3 regions of the Ruegeria sp. C11 genome follow, and region 3 is predicted to be linked to each of the others. Evidence: riboswitches for the same ligand, from Rfam matches in the RefSeq annotation. Region 3 holds a riboswitch; each other region holds the start of a gene.
The links. Region 3 has a riboswitch for cobalamin ahead of ACR0NA_RS21105 (hypothetical protein). Riboswitches for the same ligand answer to the same signal wherever they lie in the genome.
Positions count from the first base shown of each region.

Region 1: it holds a riboswitch for cobalamin, as region 3 does, so the genes downstream of both, ACR0NA_RS18165 (DUF1636 family protein) here and ACR0NA_RS21105 (hypothetical protein) in region 3, are expected to answer to the same signal.
Region 2: it holds a riboswitch for cobalamin, as region 3 does, so the genes downstream of both, ACR0NA_RS03030 (CbtB domain-containing protein) here and ACR0NA_RS21105 (hypothetical protein) in region 3, are expected to answer to the same signal.

Region 1 covers NZ_JBQFSB010000011.1:80,324-85,934, reverse strand. The annotation lists gene ACR0NA_RS18180 (FecCD family ABC transporter permease) at 1-206, opposite strand, end outside; gene ACR0NA_RS18175 (ABC transporter substrate-binding protein) at 208-1,155, opposite strand; gene ACR0NA_RS18170 (ABC transporter ATP-binding protein) at 1,174-1,959, opposite strand; gene ACR0NA_RS18165 (DUF1636 family protein) at 1,956-2,312, opposite strand; cobalamin riboswitch at 2,415-2,621, opposite strand; gene ACR0NA_RS18160 (DUF6525 family protein) at 2,726-2,998, opposite strand; gene ACR0NA_RS18155 (DUF1826 domain-containing protein) at 2,995-3,630, opposite strand; gene ACR0NA_RS18150 (GTP-binding protein) at 3,627-4,838, opposite strand; gene ACR0NA_RS18145 (RrF2 family transcriptional regulator) at 4,943-5,347, shown strand.
Region 2 covers NZ_JBQFSB010000001.1:591,388-596,998, reverse strand. The annotation lists gene ACR0NA_RS03045 (DUF1636 family protein) at 16-390, shown strand; gene ACR0NA_RS03040 (hypothetical protein) at 378-872, opposite strand; gene ACR0NA_RS03035 (CbtA family protein) at 937-1,635, opposite strand; gene ACR0NA_RS03030 (CbtB domain-containing protein) at 1,640-1,810, opposite strand; cobalamin riboswitch at 1,847-2,054, opposite strand; gene cobF (precorrin-6A synthase (deacetylating)) at 2,098-2,841, opposite strand; gene cobA (uroporphyrinogen-III C-methyltransferase) at 2,834-3,562, opposite strand; gene ACR0NA_RS03015 (cobyrinic acid a,c-diamide synthase CobB) at 3,559-4,881, opposite strand; gene cobM (precorrin-4 C(11)-methyltransferase) at 4,868-5,611, opposite strand, start outside.
Region 3 covers NZ_JBQFSB010000017.1:45,447-51,057, forward strand. The annotation lists gene nudC (NAD(+) diphosphatase) at 40-1,023, opposite strand; RNA gene ffs (signal recognition particle sRNA small type) at 1,190-1,288, shown strand; gene ACR0NA_RS21095 (alpha/beta hydrolase family protein) at 1,361-2,218, opposite strand; gene ACR0NA_RS21100 (TetR/AcrR family transcriptional regulator) at 2,304-2,867, shown strand; cobalamin riboswitch at 2,885-3,090, shown strand; gene ACR0NA_RS21105 (hypothetical protein) at 3,179-3,586, shown strand; gene ACR0NA_RS21110 (protein-tyrosine phosphatase family protein) at 3,604-4,107, opposite strand; gene ACR0NA_RS21115 (DNA polymerase III subunit gamma/tau) at 4,275-5,611, shown strand, end outside.

The sequences.
Region 1 (5,611 bases), on a different contig from region 3:
GCGGCAAACAATGCGCGCGGCAGGCGCAGGTCAAATACGATCCGGTGAAGCGGCGACATATCCCCATCGCTAAGCCCCGTTCCAAGCAGAACGGCGGTGATTGTGTCGGAGACCGGGATGGACGTGGTGCCGTAAATGGTTGAAATCAGCAAGAGGGCGGCCAGAACGACCGCCCCCAGCACAAGTGTCAGACCGGATCGGCCCATATCAGTTGAGACCCGGATGCATGGCCTGTGCCATTTTCGAGATCGCTTTAATATTCGCCGGTCCGGGGGTCAGTTCCTCGTACCGCAGGCCAATCCAGCGCTCGTTCTTCACGGCGTCGGTCTGGGACATCACCGGATGTTCCTGAAGAAACTTGAACGTGTCCGCAGCCCCGTTTCCGGTCTGATAATCCAGCAGCACCAGAAATTCTGGATTCGCGGCGGCCACCGCCTCCCACGAGGTACGGCCCCAGCTGGTGTCCATGTCATGCGTGACATTCTCACCGCCAGCGGCGGCGATCATCGCGTCCGGGATGGCGAATTTGCCCGCGGTAAACGGCGCATCCGCCGGACCGTCCAGCAGGAAGACGCGCGGTTTGGGCAGGTCTGCGGTCTGAGCTTCAAGCGCGTGCAGCTCTTCCTTCCAGCCTGTGACCAGCGCCTCAGCCTTGTCCTCGACATGCATGACCTTACCCAGCCGCAGAACGTCATCGAACAGCAGGCCCATGCTGGCCTCGGGGCGGTCCTTGTCCAGATGCACGCAACTTTCGGTCAGGATCATGGTCTTGATGCCAAAGGGCTCCAGCGTGTCCGGCGTGACGTCACCGCCCGGCTTCATGCCGTAATACCAGCCAGCGAAGAACAGGTCAGGCTCGACGGCCACAAGGTTTTCGACTGTCGGATATTTGGGCGCCAGCTCCGGGATTTCACCGCGCAACTTGTCGAATTCCGGGCTGGTCTTGTACCAGCCGGTGATGCCGGTCAGGCCGACGATCTTCTCCTGCAGACCCAGCGCAAAGGCCATGTCAGTCATGTTCATGTCGTGCACGACCAGCCGTTCAGGCTGAGTTTCGAACACCAGCGGTTCGCCACAGTTGTCAACGCTGACTTCATGCGCGGACACGGCGCCTGCCATGGCTGTGATCAGCGCCATGGACCAGATGTGTTTCATTCGGGAATGCTCCTTGGTTTAGGTTGAGACTGTTATTCTTCGGATATCCAGCGCCGGGATCACGCGGCCTTCGTGGTGAAAGCACAGGTAGTCGACGCCAAACGTGTCGCGGACCCGTTCCGGGGTCAGCACATCGGCCACGGGGCCAAATCCCGTAAGCCGCGTGGATTTAATAAGCGCCACATGGGTGGCGAATTCGGGAATCATCACCAGATCGTGGACGATCATCACCACCGTGATGCCCAGCTCGGCAACCAACGACAGCATCCTCCCCTTGGCATCCGGGTCCAGATGGTTGGTGGGTTCGTCCAGAAACAGCAGTGATGGATTCTGCGCCAAAGCACGGGCGATATGGGCGCGTTGCCGCTCACCCCCGGACAGCATTGCCATCCGTTTGTCTGCCAATGCATTCAGGCCGGTCAGGTTCAGTACCCTTTCCAGTTCTGCTGCGTGTTCTGCAGCCGAACGGTCGGCCCGAATCGGAATCTGACCCATCGCGACGTAATCCCGCAACAAAAGCCTCCCATCGGGAAGCTCTTGCTGGCTGACAACGGCTATCATCCGGGCCCGGTCTTTGGCGGGCATCTGTTTCAGGCTGCGCCCCTTGACCAGAACGTCGCCCAGCACGATCTCAGCCGTCCCGCACAGCAGGTTCAAAAGCGTTGTTTTTCCAGCCCCATTCGGACCGGCAATTGCCAGTATCGCGCCCTCGTCCAACTCAAACGAGGCGTCCTGCAGCAGGACATCACCGTTGAGCGCATAGTATTCGAGGTCTCGCGCAACCAGAAAGGCCGAGGTCGTCATGATGGCTCCTGCAATTGGATCCCAGGCAAACGTGAAAGCGTTTTTGTAAAAAGTGGACCCGGCCGGTCGGTGGCATTGGTCCAGCCATCTGGGCTGTCGTGGTATTGCTGTGCAAATTCGGCCAACGCCTCGATGTCTTCCGCGCTTTCAATGTCGCCGAACAGATACTGAGCTTTGCAGACGGCCTGAAATCCGACAGTTGTTGGCTGCGCGCAACCGGCCATACAGGCAACTGTGCGGATAGCGAATCCCGTCGGCAGCTTTCCGGTCAGCGCATTGCGCATGGCCCCGACAGACAGTGTGCCGCGACAGGTCGAGCAGATCAGAAGGAAATGGTCAGGTGTTTCCGACATTGTCCGCTCCGCTTAAAGCCAAGCGCGGACAGAAGGTGCCGATCATGTAAACACGTGTCAGACGTGCCATCAAAGCCTCCTTCCAGGACGCCCCGCCCCGGGTTGGTTAAACATGCGATGGCAGGTCTCCTGACTTGCGGATCGTCGCTTGGCCTTCCTTCCCGGCCCTTTTGGCCAGTGGTTGTTTGGCGTCGCTCACCGCTTACAGTTGCGGGGGCAGTTACGGACTTGGCACCGACAGGCGGACCGCACCGTATTCCCTTTTCATCCCCTGGGCGTACCATGGGGAACCATCTGTGTCCTGATTGTCCTAGACCGGATGTCTTGTCAATCGGGACCTGAAACAAAACCTCTCGAGCGCAGTTTTTGCATTCGACTTCGTCAAGCCGAGATGAATGAGACACGGACCTCATTCACGTTCGGGACATGAGTTTGAAAACAGTTGATTGCCGGTCACGGGCAAGCGTTCTGGCTTCGGCTTCGCTCAGGGACCGAAGTGTTTCCTCCGCCGTGAGACCTCGGGCCTGCGACTTTGACCAAATGCGTCGCGCGGATGTGGGGGACCATGGCAAGGCTGCTTCGGACAACCAACGCCTTAACGGCGCTGGCAAGCCGTCAAATGCAGCCATTGGATCATCGGAACGCCGCTTGCGTCGTAAACTGCATTGCCCGAGATTCCGACTCATGCTTCGTCTTCCGGGTCGAACACGGGGTCCAGCACCAGTACAAGCCGGGTCTGACCTGTACCCTCAATTGGCGGCGAGCGATGCAACAGCCCGAACGATGGCTGTTCGGGCCACAGCTTCCCCCGCAAGAGAATTGGAGCGCCGGTTTCAACGGTGAACACATGTGCTGGATCCGTTCCATCCTGCGAAATACCGTACTGTGTTCCGGTACCGCGATAAGTGCAAACCAACCGCGCGGTAATCGCATCAATATGAAATTTGCGACAGGCGTTGGTGGTCACAACATCCAACCGCAATCGCAGGTACCTTGCATTCAACAGGTCCGAGAACATGTCAGCCAGGGACACGATATCATCCTGTAACCACCCTCTTTCAGGAGTGTCAGGCAAACCAGACCAGTCGCAGAGGTTCGCCAGGGCATCCCTGACCGCGTTCGACGGCATAATGACCCGACCGCGAGGCAGAACCTCCGGGTCAAGCCCGTTCAGCCAGCTTTGGACGTCGGCAGGCGCATGCCGCCGCCAGATCGCAGCAGCGCATCCGGGTTGCAGAAACGTGGCGAATGACGATGGGTTTTCCGCGACCGCGACGCCAATGGCGGCGTCTTTTTCCAGCGTTTCGGCAAAGTTCATGCGGCATCCTCCATCCGCCGCCAGATTGGAAACGGGTCCGGATAGTCGGGCAATGTGTCGGGCCCCATGGCTGCAGCTGCAGGAACAAGACAGGCATCCAACCGCGCCTTCAAAGCCGGCCAGTCAATGCCCGCTCCGATGAAGACGATTTCCTGACGACGATCACCCCAGGGTTCTTGCCAGTGGGCCTGCATGTAGGCTTTCGCACTGTCATGTGTAGGGCGCCGCTCCTCCGGTACCGACGCCCACCAGGTGCCCAGCGGTTTTACACTGGACAGCGCCCCGGCCAGCGAAAATTCGGCTACCCAGTCGGGTCGTGTCGAGATCCAAAAGTGCCCTTTGGCCCGGATCACCCCCGGCAGATGGCCGTTGAGGACTTTCAAAATGCGCTCGGGAACAAACGGAAGCCGTGCCCGGTACACATATGAGGTGACGCCATATTCCTCGGTCTCTGGCACATGATCGGCAAATCCGTACAGCTCCTTGGCCCACATCGGATGCTCGTGAGCCTGCTCAAAATCAAAGAGGCCGGTGTCGAGAATTTTCTCGGCGGCGACTAAGGAGTGATTTGTCTCGATGATCTCGGCATCCGCATTCAGGCTTCGGATGATCTTGCGCGCTGCGTCAACCTTATCCGCCCCCGCATCGTTGGCTTTGTTCAAAACCACCACATCGGCAAATTCGATTTGATCCGTGAGCAGATGGACGAGTGCGCGTTCGTCTTCCTCGCCCATCGTTTCGCCTCGATCCCGCAGGAAATCATGAGAGGAATAGTCGTTAAGGAGATTTACCGCATCAACAACTGTCACCATCGTGTCCAGCCGTGCCACGTCAGACAAGCTGTTGCCGAATTCATCCCTGAAGTCGAACGTAGCTGCAACCGGCAATGGTTCGGAGATACCGGTGGATTCAATCAGCAAATAATCAAATCGGCCTTCTGCAGCCAGGCGGCGAACTTCGTCCAACAAATCATCACGAAGAGTGCAACAGATGCAGCCATTCGACATCTCAACCAGCGTTTCATCTGTTCGGCTAAGTTCGGTATCGGCCCGCACCAGATCAGCGTCGATGTTCACCTCGGACATGTCATTAACAATGACCGCGACCCGCCGCCCTTCGCGATTGTTCAGGACGCGGTTCAATAGCGTGGTCTTGCCCGCGCCCAGAAAGCCGGAAAGGACGGTGACAGGAAGACGAGTATCTGACATGGGTTGCTCCGAAAGGTGTCTCGAGAGTCATGTAACTCTCATAGTTACTAGACGAATGCAACAGCCATTGTTACGTGTGATGCCCGTTTGGAGAAGAAGCACAAATGAAGCGCAATAGTCGCCTGTCCCTCGCCCTGCACACGCTAAGCCACATGGCCGGAGATCCGGATCGTGTGAGAACCTCGGCAGACATCGCCGAGCATTCCGGGACGAACCCGGTGGTAGTACGCCGTGTCTTGGGACGTCTCCGCGACGCAGGCCTGTTGACCTCGGAAAAAGGCCACTCAGGTGGGTGGCGTCTGGCACGCGAACCGGACAGCATTACCCTTGCAGATGTGTATCTTGCGCTGGACGAAAGCCTGATCGCCTCCGGTAACGAAGATCACGCTCCGGAATGTTCAGTGGAACATGCCTTGCACCGCCGCGTTTCGAGTATCATGACGGAAATCGAGCAAAGCCTGATCAGCCGTCTCAGTGAGACCACGATCGCCGAAGTCAGGGGCAGATAGCCCCCGATCAACTTTCGCAGCAAGCTGCCATTGCAACTAGAAAGCGTGGTCAGCAAGGGTGCCTGCACCTTCAAAACCGCCTCGGCCCGCAAGGCAAATCAAATAGCCAGAACACCAGCGATGATGCGGAGGTCAACAGCAGCAGCACCCCCGGCAAAGGTGCCAGAAATGGCAACCTAGCGCGCTCGTATTGGTCGAAGAATATCTTTCAGACACACATCTCGCTCACTCTAGAGCACTGCCGAACGGTTCAGCAGTAGTACG
Region 2 (5,611 bases), on a different contig from region 3:
AGTAACAGTGAAAACATGGACGAGGGCGGGATGAGTTCAGAGCGGATGAGGCTGATGATCTGCAGCAGCTGTACCGGGGCACGGGATCGTGACGCCGAATGGCTGGCTGTGCGCGCGGCGTTGGCGCGCGCTGGATTGGAAGATCACGTTCAGCTTGGCGAACACGCCTGTTTCAGCAGCTGCGAAGAACCCGCAGTGCTTGCACTGCAAGGTGAAGGCATGGCCTCATATGTGTTTTCCGGGATCGATGTGCAGGCTGATGCAGATGATATTGCTGCAACGTGCCAAACTTATCTGAACAGCCCCATGGGCTGGATTGAAGACGCCCGGCCTTGCGGGCGACTTCGTTTATGTCTGCGCGCGCGTATTCCGGCGCTTCACTCCACCTGAATCGTCAGTTTGGCGCTGACAGGTACGTCATCCACTGCCAGCGGGCTGTGGCTGTTGGCGTTCAGCGACACCTCGACCTCGACCTCGCCTTTCGGCAAATCCGGGATGTGCATCCAGTTGCCATAAAGGCGCGCCAGTTTGGCTCCGTTGACATAGACATGCGCGTGACCTTCGCCCGGCCTGTCATCAGCCGAGGCATTTTCCGGCGCGAAACGGAAATTCTGCGGTTGGACATGCAAATTCCAACCTGCCATCGGGTCTTTGATCAGGTCGATCTCCAGCCCCGGTGCATTGGGTCCGGCGGGCAGGCTGATGGTTTTGGAATGGTCATGCGCTGCAGCTTCGGCATGCGCGCCGCCGTGATGAGATGGGTCCGAATGATCATGACCATCAAAGGTAACACCATTGGCTGCAGCCAACACAAACCCGGCGCCGCCGCCAAAGACCAGACCAATGGCAAAAAGTGCAAGTGAGCGGGACATTTCTTTTCCTTGCGAAAATGAAACGCCCGCCGGAGTTACTCCGGCGGGCAAACTTCATACATGATCAGGTGTTAGCTTCTGCGCCTTTGCTTTCGCTTTGCCAGAAAAAACCTGCAAATGCACCGACCAGAATCCACGCCACTAGACCGATGCCGAAAGCGCGCGCGGCGAACAAGGCGCCGATTTCGGTTGGCACAGGACCAGTGAACACATCGGGTTCAGGTGCGCCGATGACATGCGGAGCCAGCAAAAGGATCGCTGCAATCACATAGCTGATGATATTGCCCCCAAAGGCAATCAGCCACATGGCCACGGCTGCGGCGGCTGCAGTTGCCCACCACCAGATCTGCCGGTCATAGACATCGGCTGCAGCAACACCGGGCACTTCAGGCGCCAGTGAGAAACCCGGAGCGAAGTGAAGTGCAATAAAACCGGCAAGGCCCCACAACACGCCGGTTCGGCCGTTGACCTCGTGCCCCTGACCTTCGGCAACCGACATCAGGGCGACCAGAGCCAATGCATACCCTGTGTAGATAAACATCGTGAAGATCACACTCAGCGCGTCGCGCTGAAGGTCGGAAAACATGCCGGGCAGATCGGGATGGGCTGAAACAGCTTCTCCGCCGAAATGAACCAGTTCACCGGACTCGTAAAGTTCCGCGTGCAGTAATACCGGCTGCACGAATGCAAGCTGCAGCAGAGCGGCTATCAGCCCTGCTGCAGCACCAGCGAACAACGCGCTGGTCAGAATGCGACTGAACATGGTCTCAGTGGCAGGGAAAGCCGGTTGCGTGACGCACGTCGTGTGCGGCGTCGTGCAGGGCCGATGCCTGAACGTGGCCAGCCAGAGTAACGATCCCCAGACCCAGAACCACAGCGAAAATGGCGGGAAGGATGCCTGTATTCGCGGCGGATGCCTTAAGCGTTTTTGTCGTCATTTCTTGTCCTCCTGTGCCGCCGCACCCGACGGCCGGTTTTTAGTTTCTCGCCTGGCAGGTCTCCTGGCTTGCGGGTCGGTGCCTCTGTTCGCCTTCCCCCCGAGGATCGGGAGTGGCCGGTTGAACAGGGGCTCACCGCTTACAGTCGCGGGGGCGGCTCTGGCTTTGACTTTCACGAAAGTCGCACCAAATTCCCTCTTAGCATCCGGATTGCTCCGGCGGGACCAGACCCTTCCATTTAGCCGTTAAGGCGACTAAGGCGCAATCTTCATTTGCGACCTTTTAGGTCAGTTCTCGCGCTTTTTCAGCAAATAGATATCCATGATCCAGCCATGCGCAGCCCTGTGCATCGCGCGGTTGGCCAGAATCTCCTGGCAAACTTCATTCAAGGGGCCTTTGATCAGGATTTCCTCTTTCATCCCGACGTAAGCGCCCCACCAGATGTCATAATCGGCCATCTCAAGGCTCTGGAACGAGCACTCTCCGTCCAGCATCACCGCCACTTTCGAAGCGTGTTCCGGCCAGCCTTCCTCGCGGATTCTCCGCCCAGTGGTCACAACGTATGGTGCGCCCAGATCATTGATCGGAATCGAATGGGCTGCCGTCAACGCTTGCAGCGCGGTAATGCCGGGGATCACGCGGGTCTCTGGTTGCGGGTCCAGTCGTGAGGCGATTCGAAGCGAACTGTCATAAAGCGACGGGTCGCCCCAGATCAGCAGGGCGACATGACGTGCGTTAGGATGGGCCGAGATCGCTTCCTGCCAGCGCAGGGCAATGGCGTCATGCCATTCGTCCACACCACGAAGATAGCCATCGTCGGAGCGGCGCTTTGGGATATCGAAATAGGCAATCTGGGGTGGGGTGTCCGTCACTGAAGCAATGATTTCTTCCCGCAGCCCGGCCAGATCGGCTTTGTTCTCGCCCTTGCGGGGAATGAGGATCAAGTCCGCAGCCTGAATGGCTTTTGCGCCCTGAAAGGTCACATGGTCGGGGTTGCCGGTGCCGATACCGATCAGGGTCAGGTCAAACATCGTCGAACTCTGCCAAGGGGCCGTACAGGATCAGGGCAGGGGCTGTGCCGATCTCAGCCGCCAGCTGCTCGGACAGCGCGCCAACCGTCGCGCGGTGCAATTTTTGATCAGGTGTTGAAACCGACTCGGCCATCAAGGCGGGCGTATCCAGCGGCAGGCCGTGTTCGTGCAGTGCGTCGACCAGCAAAGGAAAAGTGCGTTTGCCCATGAAGACCACCGTCGTCGCATCGGGATCGGCCAGCGCAGGCAGGTTCAGGTCTGTGGGTAACTGGCCGCTGACATCATGGCCGGTGACGAATTGCACCCGCCGGGCGGTCAGGCGCCGTGTCAGCGGGATGCCCGCCGCCGCTGCCGCTGCGACAGCTGAGGGGATGCCGGGGATGATTTCATACTCGATCCCGGCGGCGCGTAGGGCAACGAGTTCCTCTTCCAGCCGTCCGAAAAGCCCTCCATCGCCAGATTTCAACCGAACGACGCGGGCGCCGGTTTTCGCATAATCCACCAGCAGGCGGCTTACATGGTCCTGTTTGGGCGAAGGGCGGCCCGCGCGTTTGCCAACGCCCACCAGATCGGAATCCTCGCGCGCATGGCTCAGGATGGGGCCGCTGCTGAGGTCGTCAAACAGCACCGCATCGGCCTTTTGCATCCGGTCCACGGCCTTGAGCGTCAAAAGTTCCGGATCGCCGGGACCCGAACCGATGAACGAAACGAAACCGCTCATGCTGAGGCCTCCGCGATCAGGTGAAAGAATGTGCCGGTCACGTTGCCGCGCACCGATCCGGTCTGCGGGCCTTCTGCGCCTTCTGCATCGAATACCCGTGCCAGCGGCGCGTCAGGCTGTTCCACGATCGAGGAATAGTGGAACTCATGCCCTCGTAAGTCCGTTCCCGTCGCAAACCCGGGCATGGGCGCAAGCAGCTCTGCCTTGCGATAGCCAAGGTTGAACTTGCGCTTTTCATAAGACGTAACCAGCCCCAGTAGGCCAGCCATTTGGTGCCGAACACCTTCCTTGTCGATCAGGGCCTGACCCAGGGCCATATACCCTCCGCATTCACCGTGCACCGGCTTGGTCTCGGCGTGTTTGCGCAACCCGGTCAGAAATGTCCCAGCAGAGGTCAGAGTGCCCGCATGCAATTCCGGATAGCCTCCGGGCAGCCAGACCAAATCGGCATCCGCCGCTGGGGCTTCATCCGCCAACGGCGAAAACGGTAGGATTTCCGCCCCGGCCGCGCGCCAGCCTTCCAGCAAATGCGGATAGGTAAAGGAAAACGCGGCATCCCGGGCCAGTGCGATTCGTTGGGCCGGGGGCCGCGGCAGCGCGGTTGACGATGGCCCATTGGGGCCTGAGGAAGCCGCCCGTTTGATCGCCTCCAAATCCACATGTTCGCGCAGGAACGCGGCGTATCCTACAATCGCGCTTTCCAGATCAGGATGTTCCACGGCTTGAATTAAACCAAGATGCCGCTCGGGCAGGGTCAGGTCTCCACGACGCGGCAGGACACCGAGAACAGGCAGGCCCGCGCGTTCCATTCCCAGCCGGGTCAGACGCTCATGCCGTGGGCTGGCACAACGGTTCAGGATGACACCGGCAAAGGGCAGGTCGGGGTTGTACATCCGAAACCCAAGCGCAGTTGCAGCCGCTGATTGCGCCTGACCGCCCACATCCAGCACCAGCACAACCGGCCAGTCCATCCGCTGCGCGGTTTCGGCGCTGGAGCCGTGCCCAAGCTCTCCGGGCTTTGCAACGCCATCAAACAGACCCATCGAGCCCTCGGCCACAACAATATCCGCCCCTTCGGCCTGCGCCGAAATTGCGTTCAGCAGGGGCTCACCCATCGCCCAGCTATCCAGATTGAACGAGGCACGCCCCGCCGCCGCCCGGTGAAAGGCCGGGTCGATGTAATCCGGGCCGCTTTTGAATGGCTGCACGGTCAGGCCGTCTTCGGCCAGCGCCCGCAGCAGGCCCAGCATGACGGTCGTCTTGCCGGTGCCGGAAGAGGGCGCAGAGATCAGAAGGCCCGGCGGGTTAGTCATCACCATGACTCCAGCTCGACCACGGGCTGTCCGCGCTTTGTGGGCGATAGCGGCGGTCATAATCCTTTGAATACAGGCAGCTTTCGTCAAACCCTTCGCCAGCCAGCGCTGGCCCCACCATGATCAAGGCGGTGCGAGAGATGCTTTCGTCAAGTGCCTCTTTCAGTGTGGCCAATGTGGCGCGAATGATTCGCTCATCCGGCCAGCTGGCGCGATACACCACGGCCACCGGGCAATCCGCGCCATAGGCGGGTGTCAGATCTTCAATCACCTTGTCCAGATTTCCGATCGACAGGTGGATGGCCAGGGTCGCGCCGGTACGGGCAAAATTTTCCAGCGTTTCACCTTCGGGCATCGAGGACGCGCGACCGGGTGTCCGGGTCAGAACCACGGACTGCGCCAGTCCGGGCAGGGTCAGTTCGGTGCCCAGCGAGGCCGCCGCCGCGGCAAATGACGGCACGCCGGGGGTCACGCTGACGGGAATTCCCATCTCTTTCAACCGCCTGATCTGTTCACCCATGGCCGACCAGACCGACAGGTCGCCCGAATGCAGCCGGGCGACATCCTGACCGGCCTTATGTGCGGTCTCGATCTCAGCCATGATCTGATCCAGATCCATTGGCGCGGTGTTCACGATCTTTGCACCTTCGGGGCAGTGGCCCAGAATCTCTTCGGGCACCAGCGATCCGGCGTAAAGGCACACTGGGCAGGACGCGATGATATCGCGCCCGCGCAG
Region 3 (5,611 bases):
CGTGTTTCTGACGGCTCTCTTTTGCGGTGCAGTCTTTCCTCAGTCCAGCGTATCCGCAAGCCAGTTTTGCAGCAGGTAATGCGCAATCGCACCTTTTCGGGCAGGCAATAGCTTGGGATGGTCCCCGGCAAAAGCCTGCATCATTTCGCTTTTGCTGACCCAGAGCGCATCCTCGATCTCAACCGGATCGATCCTGATCTCGCGTGAAAGCGCCTCACCATGGCACCCGAACATCAGGGATGCCGGGAAAGGCCAGGGCTGACTGGCCAGATAACCGACCTGCCCGACAGGCACGCCTGCCTCTTCCATGACCTCGCGCCGCACTGCGGCCTCCAACGTCTCACCCGGTTCAACAAATCCCGCAAGCAGTGAGTACATCCCCTCAGGCCAACCGGGCGACCGCCCCATCAGCACGGAATCGCCATGCGTTATCAGCATGATCACAACTGGATCAGTGCGGGGAAAGTGCTGCCCGTTGCAAGCTGGACAGCTTCGCTGCCATCCAGCCTGCGTTATCTGGCTTGGCGCGCCGCATCTGGCACAGAACCGGTGTGTTTCATGCCAGCCGATCACGGCCTTTGCAGTGGCCGCCAGTTCAGCATCCCGCGTATTCAGACGGGTCATGATCCGGCGTAGTTCGGCAAATACATGGCCTTCTGGCAAATCCGGGTGCTGCTGTTCGGTTCTATCGACAAAGTTGCCGACACCTGAAAGATCAAGCCCTTCGGCTGCCCAGTTTGAAATGTCAGCAGCAAAAATGGGTGCTCCGCCACTCCCGACACCCAGTAAAACCGGCTCTTCCATCGCACCGCCCGGACCTGCCGTAACAAGCGGATGAGACATCCGCACATAAGCAAGATGATTGAGGCGCTCGCCCTGCACCAGAACCTTGCCGCGCCACAGCAGCAGGCATTGCGCATCCTGATGCACCACGGCATTGGCCATCGCCTGTGGATCACTACGAATATGCGCCGCCCGATCCAGACCCGATCCGCCGAATGTTACCTGCTCTGCGCGTTTCATTCCCGCCCTCATTTGTTACGGGCAAATGGCTGCCACGGCTGGCCCGGCGGCGCAATGCCCGTTCTAATGTCAAAAGACCTCATATACGCCTTGGCGCGGTTTAATAAGCTAATTACGTTTGATGTTGTCGGGTTGCCATTTTCCGATCTGTTGCCTATATCGGCTGCGAGAGGTTGGCGCGGGCGAGCGCCTCGCCAACCTGGTCAGGTCCGGAAGGAAGCAGCCACAACGAGTCCCGCTTGGGTCGATGTCCAGCCTCTCACCTTTTCCTGCTACAATCGTGATCGCAAGAACCGCGCTGGTCTGACGGTTTGTGCCCGTAACAGTGGCCGACTATTCACGCCATCAGCTTAGGCCAGACGGCTGCATTCCGGCGGGCGAATGCCCCGAGATGCCCAACGTCCTCAAGCCCGAAGTCACCCGGATTCAATTCGTGCCTTTGCGCTGCGGGGCCATAGACATCGGCCAGACGCCAGACACATTTCGGAGGAATCACCTGATCGTCGGTAAAGGCAAACATCTCCACCTGAGCGTCCGAACGGCCCCAATCCGCTGCTGGCAGGCCCTGTCCCGCTTCGGGCAGATAGCTTTGCCGCGAGGTGCACCATTTCCGCCACTGCCAATAGACCAGCGGCGGCAAATCCGCGCCAAACCCGATCATCCGCCCGGGAAGATACCCCATCAAGCGAACCAGCAGAGGCGCGTGGCCAAACCAGAACAGCCGCGCCAGTCCCTGATAGGGCCATGGGTGATCACTGTGATGCACCAGACCCGAGCAGACGCAGATCATCCGGTCGATCTCTTCAATACCGGGTTGCACCGGCCCAAGCATCCCGCCAACGGAATGACCTATGACCCACAGTTTCGCGTTAGGGAACCTGCGCCGCATCTCAGTTCGTGCAGCTGGCATATCGATCAGGGCCCAGTCTGCCATGGTCACTGTGGACGCCTTTAGTGGGCCTGTCTGCGAATGGCCGAAATCACGATAGTCATAGGTCAGGCAGGCCATTCCCTTTTCCGCTGCCAGCCATCGGGCAAAATGCTTGTAATAATCCCTGGGTACACCCGTCGCGCCGTTAAGAACGACCACCACTGAAGGTTCAGATGCCGGTGAATACAGGCGGGCCGAAAGTTCCGCGCCGCCCGATGGAAACCTGAAATCTTCGACTGCTACCGAGTTCTGGCTGTCCAACATCACACACCCCGCCAATCACTGGACCAATCGGTCCATTCAATTCGTTCTGGACCAATCGGTCTAATCTCGTCAATATGCAATTCAAATGACCGAACGTCCGCTTCCGACCAAAGACCGCCTGATCCGCACCGCTGCCGAGCTGTTCCAGCGTTCGGGTTATCATGGCGTTGGTCTGTCTGAATTGCTTATGGCTGCGAATGCGCCCAAGGGTTCGCTTTATCATCACTTTCCGAACGGTAAATCCGATCTGGCGCTTGCTGCCGCGACATGGGCGTCGGATGGCATGCTGCGCCTGATCGCAGCCTCGTTTGAGCCCGCCGGGAACTTTCGAGAAGGTGTTGAGACCCTGTGCCACAAGATCGCGAAACTTTTCGATAAGTCAGGGCATTGGGACACCTGCCCCATCTCGGCAACGCTGTTCGAAGGGCCCGAGAACACCGAATTTCGCGAGCACGCCTATCATCTGTACGAAGGCTGGATGACCGAAGTGAAAGACCACGCAAGGCGCCTGAACGTACCAGACCCCGACCTTCAGGCAGATGCACTGTTCATCCTGCTGCAGGGCGGATGGCAACTGGCGCGCGCCCGGCAGAATTCGGACGTACTGCGCGGACTTCCAAAGATGATGCGGTTCGACGAATTCCGTTGACCCGGGCGCTTCCGTGCGGGTAGCACTTGCGTGATGGTTTCCGTGCCGAATCTTCGGACGGGATGAAAAGGGAACACGGTGCGGTTCAATTGAACCAATGCCGCGACTGCCCCCGCAACTGTAGGCGGAGAGCAATGCCGAAATGCCACTGGCCGAATGGCCGGGAAGGTCGGCAAAGCAATGACCCGCAAGTCAGGAGACCTGCCATCGAAACTGTAACTCGAATTCGGGCGGGGTGTCCGTAATGGGTTTGACGCACAGCGCCGTCTTTCCCCTGATCAACGCCCCATCCGTCGCGCGGAGGGCGCATCATGATTTTGAAAACCGAGACACACGTGCTTTCAGCCACGGTCTGCCAACGTACCGGCGAACCCTGCCCGGCGTTGTTGCACATGGCAAACACTCTTACCAAGGCCGTCACACAGGCTCGCCGGGCAACTTCGGACGGCTTCGAGATCGAGGGTAACATTGAACTTGCACATTGCCCTGGCGGCTGTACGGCGCGGTTTCACGCAAATGGAAGCCGGATTCGCGTGTACTGCGATGTGGATGAAGCAACCGAAACCGCTCAGCTGGACCGCTATGCGGATGTCCTGTTGAATCCGGCCTCAACATCCCTGCCGTCCGGTTGGATCACCAATCCACCCTGCGCGATTCTAGAGGCGACGCCTCGAGCAGCCAACGCCGCCACCTGTGGTCCGACCCACGCTTCGGCTTAAGTCACCGCAAGTTACTGTCAGTGCTGCGCGTGCGCCTGCGCGGGCTTTGTGGCCCAGTCCAACTGCCCTTCGGTCTCGACCGCGCAAGGGCGCACGGCACGCAGGCGGCTCAGCGCCTTTGCGGGTGTTTCGCCGCACTCTACCATCAACCGCAGGGCAACCATGCCCGAGCGGCCGCACCCGCCTTTGCAATGCACCAGCACACGTCCACCACCCGACAACGCCTGCCGGGCAGAGGCGCTAGCATCACGCCATCGCGCGCGAATTTCGGCAGGCGGCGCTCCGAAATCCTCGACTGGCAGATGCACCCAGCGGCTGGCGCGGCTTTGAATGTCGGTGCCAAAATGCCGCGCGCCCTCCTGAATCATCTCAACCTCGGTGGTCATCGAGATCACAAGGCCTGGTTGCCAGTCGGCAATCGTGTTCAAATCTTCGGAATATCTTCCGCCACGTCCCGGCAGCGGGGAAATGGCCAGCGTTCCGCCGCCGACCTGCAAGGCGTATATCACCAGTTCAGACATTTAACTCCCCCCAAACAGACCCTGTCAGTCATGGCCGTCCGGTTACCCACAGCTGTAATTTACCCCGCATCGGGCATTATCCAAATTAATTTCGCAACGACCTGCTGTGGACGCGGGCGGCGGGGGGCTCTACGCTGCGGCTTCAGTACGAATCCGCCAGAGCAGACATGACCGACACCGCATCCACGGCCTATCAGGTCCTTGCCCGAAAATACCGCCCCGAAACCTTTGCCGATCTTGTCGGTCAGGACGCGATGGTGCGGACACTGAAAAATGCCTTCGAAGCCGATCGGATTGCGCAGGCTTTTATCATGACCGGTATTCGGGGCACCGGCAAAACCACCACCGCACGGATCATTGCCAAGGGCATGAACTGCATCGGCCCGGATGGTGAAGGCGGTCCAACGACGGAACCCTGTGGCAAGTGTGAACATTGCACGGCCATCATGGAAGGCCGCCATGTTGATGTCATGGAAATGGATGCGGCCAGCCGCACCGGCGTCAACGATATTCGCGAGATCATCGACTCGGTCCGCTACCGCGCCGCCAGCGCGCGCTATAAAATCTACATCATCGACGAAGTGCACATGCTGTCGACCAGCGCCTTCAACGCGCTGCTCAAAACGCTGGAGGAACCACCCGAGCATGTAAAGTTCATCTTCGCCACCACCGAGATTCGCAAGGTTCCGGTGACGGTTCTGTCCCGCTGCCAGCGCTTTGATCTGCGCAGGATCGAGCCTGAGGACATGCTTGGCCTGTTGCGCAGAATCGCTAGCGCCGAAAGCGCGGAAATCGCCGAAGACGCACTGGCCCTGATCACCCGCGCCGCGGAAGGTTCCGCCCGTGACGCGACATCGCTGCTGGATCAGGCGATTTCTCATGGGGCGGGGGAAACCTCGGCCGATCAGGTACGCGCGATGCTGGGGCTGGCGGACAGAGGGCGCGTACTGGATCTGACTGACATGATCCTGCGCGGCGACGCGGCGGGGGCACTGACCGAACTGGGCGCGCAATATGCCGAAGGGGCCGACCCGCTGGCGGTATTGCGCGATCTGGCCGAAATCACCCATTGGATATCGGTGGTCAAAATCACGCCGGACGCCGCCGAGGACCCGACCGTTTCACCGGACGAACGCGCCCGCGGCCAGCAGATGGCGCAGGCCCTGCCGATGCGCGTGCTGACCCGGATGTGGCAAATGCTGTTGAAGGCGCTGGAAGAAGTAGCCGCCGCACCTAACGCCATGATGGCGGCGGAAATGGCGGTTATCCGCCTGACGCATGTGGCCGACCTGCCCAGCCCCGAGGAACTGATCCGGCGTCTTCAGGACACGCCTCCTCCGCCTCCGGGCGGCCCGGGCGGTGGCGTCCCGGTAAACGGCAACAGTTCTGCCGTCACAAATGCGGGTGTCGTTGCCGCACCTGCCCATGTGCCGCCACCGCGTGGAAGCGGAGGTGCACCGACAGCCGCTCTGGCGCAGGAACTGCAGGCGGCCCTGGCGCGTTA